Linked DNA regions of Thalassoroseus pseudoceratinae. The protein of the gene in region 1 binds, or shares a complex with, the protein of each later gene. Links are inferred from orthologs where the notes say so. Each region holds a gene or a part of one and is shown in the gene's direction. Other genes may lie near its edges.

Evidence for each region. Proteins that work in one complex are often made in the same cells at the same time.
Region 2: the proteins of accD (region 1) and G6R38_RS00730 are in contact, whole or in part, in a solved structure (PDB 8UXZ), measured with the Escherichia coli proteins. The link is inferred for Thalassoroseus pseudoceratinae from one-to-one orthologs.
Region 3: the proteins of accD (region 1) and accB are in contact, whole or in part, in a solved structure (PDB 8UXZ), measured with the Escherichia coli proteins. The link is inferred for Thalassoroseus pseudoceratinae from one-to-one orthologs.

The regions. Positions count from the first base shown.
Region 1 is NZ_JAALXT010000001.1:1,199,419-1,202,666, reverse strand. What follows is about bases 101-2,917. They hold accD (acetyl-CoA carboxylase, carboxyltransferase subunit beta), read left to right. Parts: upstream 101-987; coding sequence 988-1,848; downstream 1,849-2,917. Other genes in these bases: G6R38_RS04405 (ATP-dependent helicase), read left to right, coding at 2,843-2,917; G6R38_RS04410 (serine/threonine protein kinase), read left to right, coding at 1,890-2,798; G6R38_RS04420 (histidine phosphatase family protein), read left to right, coding at 287-949. Outside these bases: rpe (ribulose-phosphate 3-epimerase), read left to right, coding at 1-39; more of G6R38_RS04405, read left to right, coding at 2,918-3,248.
Region 2 is NZ_JAALXT010000001.1:206,134-209,318, reverse strand. The notes cover bases 363-3,116. They hold G6R38_RS00730 (acetyl-CoA carboxylase carboxyltransferase subunit alpha), read left to right. Parts: upstream 363-1,127; coding sequence 1,128-2,105; downstream 2,106-3,116. Other genes in these bases: G6R38_RS00725 (YdcF family protein), read right to left, coding at 2,131-3,116; G6R38_RS00735 (class I SAM-dependent methyltransferase), read right to left, coding at 383-1,000. In the rest of the region: G6R38_RS00740 (metallophosphoesterase), read right to left, coding at 1-351; more of G6R38_RS00725, read right to left, coding at 3,117-3,185. UniProt on the Escherichia coli protein: Component of the acetyl coenzyme A carboxylase (ACC) complex. First, biotin carboxylase catalyzes the carboxylation of biotin on its carrier protein (BCCP) and then the CO(2) group is transferred by the carboxyltransferase to acetyl-CoA to form malonyl-CoA.
Region 3 is NZ_JAALXT010000002.1:279,968-283,251, forward strand. Bases 363-3,215 are described here. They hold accB (acetyl-CoA carboxylase biotin carboxyl carrier protein), read left to right. Parts: upstream 363-1,459; coding sequence 1,460-1,972; downstream 1,973-3,215. Other genes in these bases: G6R38_RS06745 (M24 family metallopeptidase), read left to right, coding at 363-1,419; accC (acetyl-CoA carboxylase biotin carboxylase subunit), read left to right, coding at 2,026-3,215. Also shown: ribA (GTP cyclohydrolase II), read right to left, coding at 1-71; more of G6R38_RS06745, read left to right, coding at 316-362; more of accC, read left to right, coding at 3,216-3,284. UniProt on the Escherichia coli protein: This protein is a component of the acetyl coenzyme A carboxylase complex; first, biotin carboxylase catalyzes the carboxylation of the carrier protein and then the transcarboxylase transfers the carboxyl group to form malonyl-CoA.

The DNA.
Region 1 (3,248 bases):
GCGATTAAAATGTTGAAATCGGAAGCCGAATCGAGTTAGATCTGTTTTAGTTTTCAACGTCGTGAGTTCGTCCTGGCTCAAACGAGTGAGGTTTAGGACTCTTCGCAGTCATCTCGGACAACAAGAATCGCCAGCCGATCAATTCGAACATCATCGCCGGTCGTCATTTCTCGGTCAGCGTTCCCGAGTTGACGGCTCCGCAACAATTTTCAGACTGACCCAAGTGGACAGGGAGCAGTGCAAGTCGGCCTGCCACATGTCAGTTTTCTCTCTTGTGAATTAAGCCATGCCACAGGTCGTCATCATTCGGCCCGGATGCACGGATTTCGCCGAGCAGAACCGGATTCAGGGGGCGCTTGATATCCCATTGAATCCGCGCGGACTCCAACAAGTCGAGGAGGTCGTTTCCCAACTGGCGGAATGCCCACTCGAAGTCCTTTACGCAGATCCCAGTGAAGCGTCTCGGCGGACAGCCGAAGCCATCGCCGATGAGTTGGGGATTTCGGTCAAATTGTCTGAGGACCTGAGAAACCTCGACCAAGGGCTTTGGCAAGGTCTGCAAATTGATGACGTTCGCCACAAGTATCCCAAAGCCTACAAACAATGGCAGGATTCCCCGGAAACCATTTGCCCACCGGAGGGGGAAACCGTCCCCGAGGCATTGGAACGGGTTCGCCGGGTGTTGCGGAAGCCGCTCAAGAAACGTAAGGTGATGGGAATTGTTGTCGCCGAACCGTTGGCGACGATTATCGCCTCGATCGTTCGAAAAGAGCGTTTGGAAATGCCCGAACCGAATTGCCAATGCCATGCGGCTCCTCGTTTGGAGTTCGTGGAGTCCAGTGGCACCATTGCGGAATCATTGCCGGAATATTTGACGCCTGTGGGGGTCTCCGGGGACAGCGCTCCCGTGACTGAAGAGGCACGCCCGCATGGAAAGGATTCGCCGTGAGTGGGGGACCACAAACCGAACCAACTGCCACAACTTCAATTGAGAATTCGGCACCAAGCAGTCCATCGAATGTTGAAGGGAACCGGCCCGTGAAGCGTCCAAAACGGGGCGTGCCCGAGGGGTTGTGGATTCGTTGCGATGGTTGCCGTGCGACGGTATTCCGGAAGCAAGTCGAACAGAATTTGGGAGTCTGCCCCGAGTGCGACCATCACTTCTACGTGCCGGCTCAAACTCGAATCGCGCAGCTCTTGGATGAAGATAGTTTCGAAGAATGGTTTTCGGAGCTGTCTCCCAGTGACCCTCTGGGCTTCAAAGACAAGAAGCCCTATGCCGAGCGTCTGATCGCTGAACAGAAGAAAACCGGGTTGAAAGACGCTTGCGTTGTCGGACGCGGTTACATGCGTGGTCGCCCGCTGGTGTTCGGATTGACAGACTCCGCATTCATCATGGGGAGTATGGGGTCGGTTGTCGGCGAGAAGCTCACGCGGGCCATCGAAAGTGCAACGAAGCGAAAGTTGCCGGTCGTCATTGTCAGCGGTTCCGGTGGCGGTGCCCGAATGCATGAAGGCATTCTCTCGTTGATGCAAATGGGGAAAGTGTCCGCCGCGCTCGCACGGTTTCACGAAGCGGGCGGATTGTTTATCTCCGTTCTGACGAACCCCACAATGGGCGGGGTGGCAGCGAGTTTCGCGTCGTTGGGCGACATTATCATTGCTGAACCGAAAGCCCTCGTGGGATTCGCCGGCCCACGCGTTGTCGAGGCTACGGTGAAACAGCCACTCCCGAAAGACTTCCAAACCAGCGAATTCCTATTGGAACATGGTTTCGTGGATCGGATTGTCGCACGGAGAGATCTCCGCAGCGAGATCGCCCGGATCTTCGACTATTGCGGCCAATAATTGACCTCGACCGATATTGAATTCTGACGGGATTCTGTCTTGTGATCGATTTTTTCAAGAAGCTCCTGGGCGGCGGGAAGAAAATCACCAAGACAGACATCGACTCCCGCTTCAACAAAGTGGGACGTGTCGGCCAAGGAACGATGTCGAAGGTCTGGAAGGCGATCGACTACACCACCGGTCGGACGGTCGCGTTGAAGGTTCTCGACAAGGAAAAAACCGAGAAGCTGGAGGCTCGGTTCAAAGGTCTCGATCGCCCATCCGAGGGTGAAATTGCGATGCAGCTTAAGCATCCCAATGTTGTTCGTACCCTCGAACACGGTTGGACTCGCGACGCGGAACAATTTCTGGTCATGGAGTACATCGAGGGGAGCGGGCTCAGTTTCCATGTGCTCAATCAGAGCAAGTTGCTCCAGAAAAAACGCCTGGAATTCGCAATTCAACTTGGTCAGGCGATCGAATACTTCCATCGGGAAAACTGGATTCACCGAGACATCTGCCCGCGAAACGTCATGGTGGACGAGAACAATGTGGTCAAGCTGATCGACTTTGGGCTCGTCGTGCCGAATACCCCCGACTTTCGCAAGCCGGGCAACCGCACGGGGACCGCTCAGTATATGGCACCGGAACTCGTGAAACGGCAGCCCACGGATCAGCGGATCGATGTCTATTCGTTTGGGATTACGACCTACGAAATGTTTACCAAGAACTTCCCTTGGAAACTGAAGTCGAGTTCGTTCGAGGCGGTGGTCCAGGCGATCAACAGCCCGCCAACACCCATTCAAGAGCATTGCCCCAAAATCGACGCTGAGTTAGCCGAGGTTCTGATGAAAGCCATCGCCGCACGACCGGACGATCGGTGGTCGTCGATGACGCGGTTATTGGAAGCTTTGCGAACGGTTCACGCACGCACCGCCACCGGTCTGACGACCTCCAAACAACGCTCGTAGTTCTTCCCCCTCTCCCATCGCGACCTCTCTTCCTGTCTGTTTCCATGCAGCATCTTGCCGAATTGAATCCGCCGCAACGTGAGGCGGTTTTGACGAATTCCGGACCGTTGTTGGTGTTGGCCGGAGCGGGGACAGGAAAGACTCGCGTCATCACTTACCGGATGGCCGAACTGATCCGAAACGGGACGCCAGCGGAACGCATTCTCTCGGTGACGTTCACGAACAAAGCCGCTCGCGAGATGCTGGGGCGAGCAATGAGTTTGCTTGGGGGGCGGCGAAAAACGAAGCCGACCATCTCCACGTTTCACTCGCTGTGCGTGAAGATCCTGCGTCAAGAAATCACTGCGTTGGGGTACCCCGCTGATTTCACGATTTACGATCGTGGGGATCAAGAAGCCGCCGCCCGGACGGCGCTTCGGGATATTCGCGTGACCGATCAGACGATGCGAC
Region 2 (3,185 bases), 990 kb from region 1 along the record:
CTGGAATTGCTCCAAAGTCGCGGCGTGCTGTCGAACTTTAACGGACGTATGCGGACGCACCCAAGCGTCCGGGGCGGTGGATGTCTGCTGATCGGGCCATTTCAGATGAAATGCCAGTGCATTGAATTCATGGTTCCCCATCAGGGCGATCGCCGATTCCGCGTTGACCATCGCCCGGACAATTCGCAGGGTTTCGGCAATCTGCGGACCACGATCGATGTAATCGCCAAGGAACACCGCTCGACGTGTGGGATGACGGAAAACGCCGTCGGATTCAACGTACCCCAATTGTTCAAGCAACCGAACCAGAGCGTCGGCATGCCCGTGAATATCTCCGATCAAATCGTACACGAAATTCCTGATCCTTCTGCAATGGCCCACATTATTGGGAACGCTTGGGGGCTGCGTTTCGCGTCATCAAACAAGACCACGCCAACGGTCCCTCAACACCACCCGCATCTTCGAGATGAATTTCCCGCAAAAAACCGATATCGAACCACTCGGACCAGTCCGTGCGAATTTCATCAGCCGACAAACGGGGCGGTCCACCCGAACCGGGAGCGTTGGAGTTCCCCGTGATCATTAACAATTGAGTTCCCTGACGACAGGCAGACAGGACGGTTTCCTGAAATCCCGGCAGATCAATCTTCCGGACACAGTGGTAGCATCCCCGATCGAACAGGAAATCAAAAGGAGTTTCCACAAAGGAAAGGTCGGTGATGTCACCGCACTGCCAGTTGACCGACACACCATTGGCATCCGCTTTCTTTTGAGCAAATTCCAAGGCTGTTGGCGATAGATCGACAGCCGTCACGTGGAATCCACGTTCTGCCAATGCAACGGCGTTGGTGCCGGTTCCGCAGCCGAGTTCGAGGGCCGATCCCGGTGGAATCGCTTGTTCATCAAGAACCCGCAGGAGTTCACGTGAAGGCAACCCAGAATCCCAGGGCATGTCTCCTGTTCGGTAACGTTTGTCCCAATCTCGTGGTTTTTCGGTCATTGTTGCGGGAGCTGATGCCGGGAATTGGTCGGGATGTTTTCAATCGGTCGAGTGACTGCTATTCTATCGAGACGCTTCCTTGATAACAGAGACTTGGGTTCCCGGATCCGCCAGAAATTGAACGACTATGGCTCCTATCAACATCCTGCCTTTTGAGCGTCCCATTTACGAGTTGGAACAACAGCTCGAAATTCTCGAAAATCAGCCTGATCCCACGCCTGGCACGAAAGACGCCATCCGCAACATGCGGGTCGAAATCGCTCGGATGAAACGAGAGATCTTCGAGAACCTCGATCCGGCAGAGGTTTGTTTGGTTTCGCGTCATGGGAACCGTCCGCAAACTTTGGACTATCTGGAGTTGGTTTTCGACGAGTTCGTGGAGCTTCACGGCGATAAAGCGTTCGGCGACGATCGGGCAATCGTGACCGGTTTCGCCAAGTTGGATGACCACAAAGTTCTTCTCGTCGGCCAACAAAAAGGCCGTACGCTGAAGGAACGGAATCAGTGCTACTACGGCTGTGCCCATCCGGAGGGGTATCGCAAAGCACTGTCCAAAATGCAGTTGGCGGCGAAGTTTCAAGTGCCGATCATCTGTCTGATTGATACACCCGGTGCTTATCCAGGTGTGGACGCCGAGGAACGCGGTATTTCCTACAACATCGCGTTGAACCTGCGAGAAATGTCGATGCTCAACACGCCGATCGTGTGCGTGGTGATCGGCGAAGGTGGGTCGGGCGGTGCATTGGGGATCGGCATTGGCGATCATATCGCTGTCTTGCAGTTCGCGTATTATTCAGTGATTAGCCCAGAAGGCTGTGCCGGTATTCTTTGGAAAGGCGTTGAACACAAAGACAAAGCCGCCAAAGCTCTCCGGTTCACGGCTCCCGATCTTGCACAGCTTGGCGTGATCGACGAAGTCATCTCCGAGCCATTGGGCGGAGCACACCGCGATCACCGGGCGATGGCCACCATGTTGCGGGGATCACTGAACGCCGCACTCAAAGAGTTGTACACGATCCCCAAAGACGAACTGCTCAATCGCCGATACGAGAAGTTCCGCCGATTCGGTGTTTTCGAAGAAGGTGGAGACCCGGCCGCGGCGTAGGTTCGGAATCGTCGCCGAGATTCGACTAACCAAGCGGACGCAGGTACCACCACCACAAGGCGGCGACTTCGTGCATGACGTGTCGCCAACGAACCTGGTGAGTGGTTCTGTGCAGTGGTACTGGCAACACGGTGAAACCAGCTTGTTGCAATCGTAGTTTGGCGCGTGGAAGGCTGTACGCATCCGTGACAACCGCAAGCCGGCGGAAGTTCTGCTCGTTTGCATAATAAATCGCGGATTCGAGCGAGGTCTCAAGCGAGTTGCCGACGAACTGTCGCACCGATGATTCCTCGTCAGCGCGTGTGAGCGTAAGAACATCGGGCTTCGGCGATGATTGCTGGGATCGGCAAAGAACCACCTGCAATCCCGGTTGATGCCCGACCATCTCGTTCGCCATATTCAGCCGACGGTCCAATTCATGGGATGGCAGTGCGTGCCAGTCATCTTGGAACCCGAGCACGACGATCACATCCGCTGAATTATCTGACGGACATGCCCCAACGCAGTGCATCTGAGCGAGCGGGAAGCCTGCAAAGCACACACAGACCGCGAATGCTGCGATACCCCCGTCTCTCCAAGGACGCCCGACAACTCGCCGACCAGCCAACAATCCGGCCAGAACGGTTGCAGCGTAGGCGGCCATTTGCAGGGAGAGCGGAAACAGGACGCGGTTGGGTTGTAACGGAGACGCAGTAATTCGGTAGTGTTGGAAGGTCCGTTCCAACGCGAACGCGAAGACGATCAGCAATCCACAGATCGTCAGTAGACGCATGGGAAGTGGAAACCGTGGGGCAACGGCGAACCCGATCAGGAGCATCGCCGCAAGCGACAGGCCAGCTCGTGCGATTGGGCGGGCGACAATAACGCCGTCCATCCACCAGAATGTTGCATGCGGACCAACTTGGCGAAAGTCCCCTAGCAAGTTGAGCCAAGCCATTGTACCCAAGAATAGCGCCACACCCCGTGAGACGGCCAACCACGCAGGAGCTGGTGCAATCGGAGTATCTGACGATTCAACTGGGAGGGCTTCGGATTCCATTCCGTTCGACCGATCCGGTCCAATGATTTGATGGGTGGGTT
Region 3 (3,284 bases), on another replicon or contig:
ATTTTCCCCGCGCGCAACGACTCCACGGCTTTTTCGACCATATTAAATTCGCTGCGTTTTGCATCCGTCATGATTTTGGTGTCCTCAAACGCCATCAGAATCGCTGGCGGCTATGTTTCGACCACGCTCCCCCAGCAGAAGCCAAATAGATTGGCTTCCACCTCATTATTAGAAGATGGGCAACGCGGTGACCAGTCGGCTGGCGGTTTGAACGGAAAAACTCGCCGAAGTCGGTAGCGAGACACAGGAAAACTTTCGTAGGATCACCCGACCGAACTCATCAACCGTGGACACGACACACTTCGAAGGGCCGAAATGGCAACGGATCGGTATCAAAAACGTCGCGACAAACTTTTGCGAGCATTGCGGAAGGCGGATGCTCCTCGACTCTTGGTCACGAACGAAACCAATGTGTCGTATCTGACAGGCTTCACCGGCGACTCATCGACTTTGCTCGTCGATCGCGATCGGACAATACTCGTCAGCGATACCCGCTACGAAACCCAAATTTTGGATGAGTGCCCGGGGTTGGAAACGGTGATCCGTACCAATCGGGAAAAAATGACCGACAAACTCGGGGAGTTGGTCGGCAAATTGGGGTGGACGTCCCTCGGTTTCGAGAGTGATGCGATGACGTTCGCTCAATATTCCGCCTTCGACGAGGCTACGGAATCAACCGATTTGGTGCCGCTCACGGGGTTGGTCGAAGAACTTCGAGCCATCAAGGACGCCCAGGAAATTAAGGAAATTCGACGTGCGGTCCTATTGGCCGAACGCGGTTTCGATGCCCTTAAAGCTACGCTGCGACCGGGAGCCACCGAGTTGGAAGTGGCACACGATTTGGAACATACGGTCCGACGACTCGGTTCGCCGGGGCTGGCGTTCCCACCGATTGTCGGCGTTGGCGCAACGGCGGCGTTGCCTCATGCACATCCGGGAACACAGCAGATCAGTGAAGCGGGCTTCGTGCTCGTCGATTGGGGGGCGACTGCTCCGAGTGGCTATCGAAGTGACTTGACGCGAGTTTTGGTGACCGGTAAAGTTCCGGCGAAACTGCGGAAGATCTACCAGGTCGTTTTAGAAGCCCAACTTCAGGCCATCGAAGCGATTCGACCGGGAGTCCCGTGCCACGAAGTGGACGCGGCAGCCCGAAATGTGATCGAAAACGCCGGTTTTGGTTCTCGGTTTGGTCATGGATTAGGTCACGGCATCGGCTTGGACATCCATGAATCACCGCGAATGTCACCGGTTGAGAAAGCGGAATTAAAACCGGGCATGGTGATTACCGTTGAGCCGGGAATTTACATCCCACACTGGGGTGGAGTGCGGATCGAAGACGACGTACTCGTCACGAAAGACGGCTACGAAGTGTTGACGTCCGTTCCCAAACAGTGGGATGAGGCGGTTGTGGCTCTGTAATCATCAGGCAGCGGAAAACGAGAGTCAAAGAGGCAGAAAAATGGATCAGGAGCACAACGACTCGCCACAGGCTTCGGAAAGCGGTTCGTTCGATCTCGATAAACTCCGAGAGTTGGTCGAGATGATGGAAAAGCACGAACTGACAGAAGTTTCGCTCCGACGTGGTCGAGAACGCTGGCATCTCAAGCGGGGACCGCAAGAGGTCTACCAGACGACACCGGCTGCGTTTGCAACACCAGCTCCCGCACCAGCGGCACCTGCACCGACACCGGCAGCCAGTGCGCCCGCAGCAGGGGAAGCCGAACCGGCGAAACCTGGCATGGTCATCAAGGCGGAAGCCGTCGGAACCTTCTACACGGCTGCCTCACCGGATGACCCACCGTTCGTGCAAGTTGGCTCGCGGGTCGAACCGGATACCACGGTTTGTCTTATCGAAGCCATGAAGGTGTTCAATCAAATTCCAGCAGGCCTCAGCGGGACCATCGCAGAGGTTCTCGTCGAGAACGGCGAAGCTGTCGAATACGGAACACCCCTGTTCCGAGTCACCCCGTAACCCTGTGACTGTCCGCGAAATTCCAGAGCCGCGACCGACGTCGTCGAGAAATCATGTTCCAACGCATTTTGGTGGCCAACCGAGGCGAAATCGCCCTGCGAATCATTCGAGCCTGTCGTGAGATGGGCATCGAAACCGTTGCGGTCTACAGTGAAGGCGATCGCGACGCGCACTATCTGAGTTTGGCGAACGAGGCTTATTGCATCGGCCCGGCGTCCGCATCGGACAGCTACTTGAACATCAAGCAGATCATTTCGGCCGCCGAGGTCGGAAATGTCCAGGCGATCCACCCCGGGTACGGGTTTCTTTCCGAGAATGCCCACTTTGCGGAAGTCTGCCGGGATTGCAAAATTGCCTTCATCGGACCACCGCACGAAGCGATGGCCAAACTTGGTGATAAAGTCACCGCGCGGGAAATCGCGGAGTCAGCGAACGTCCACACCGTGCCGGGTAGCGATGGCCTTCTGACGACTGAGCAAGAAGCATTGGAGACGGCGGAGCGGATTGGTTATCCGGTCTTGATCAAAGCCACCGCTGGTGGTGGTGGGAAGGGCATGCGAGTTGCCCGGAACGATATCAGCTTGAAAGCCGGTGTGAAGCAAGCCGCACAGGAAGCGGAAAAGGCGTTCAAAAACGCCGGTGTTTATCTCGAAAAATACATCGAGCGTCCGCGTCACGTCGAAGTCCAGATTCTGGCCGACCAACATGGGAATGCGGTTCACCTCTGGGAACGTGATTGTTCCTTGCAGCGGAAGCACCAAAAACTCGTTGAAGAATCACCCGCACCGAATCTGCCGTTGGCCGTCCGACAAGATATCTGCAAGTCCGCCGTTCGGTTGGTTCAAACGGCCGGTTACTACAATGCGGGAACCGTCGAGTTCCTCGTCGACCAAGACAACCAATATTACTTCATCGAAGTGAATGCCCGGATTCAAGTCGAACACCCGGTGACGGAGCAAGTCACGGGAATCGACCTAATCAAACAGCAGATTCGAGTGGCCGCCGGTGAGGAATTGTCCCTGCGTCAACGTGATATCGAGTGCAACGGATCGGCTATCGAAGTTCGGATCAATGCCGAAGATCCCGACAACGACTTCCGTGGCTCACCAGGACGAATCACCAAACTCCGTTTGCCAGGTGGGCCCGGTGTTCGGTTTGATTCCCATGTCCACGAGGGATATTTCGTCCCGCCGTACTACGATTCGATGATCGGCAAACTCATCGTGCACCGAGAGAGCCGAGCCGAATCCATTGCTTGCATGCGTCGTGCCCTCGACGAATTCGAAATCGAAGGCATCAAGACGACCATTCC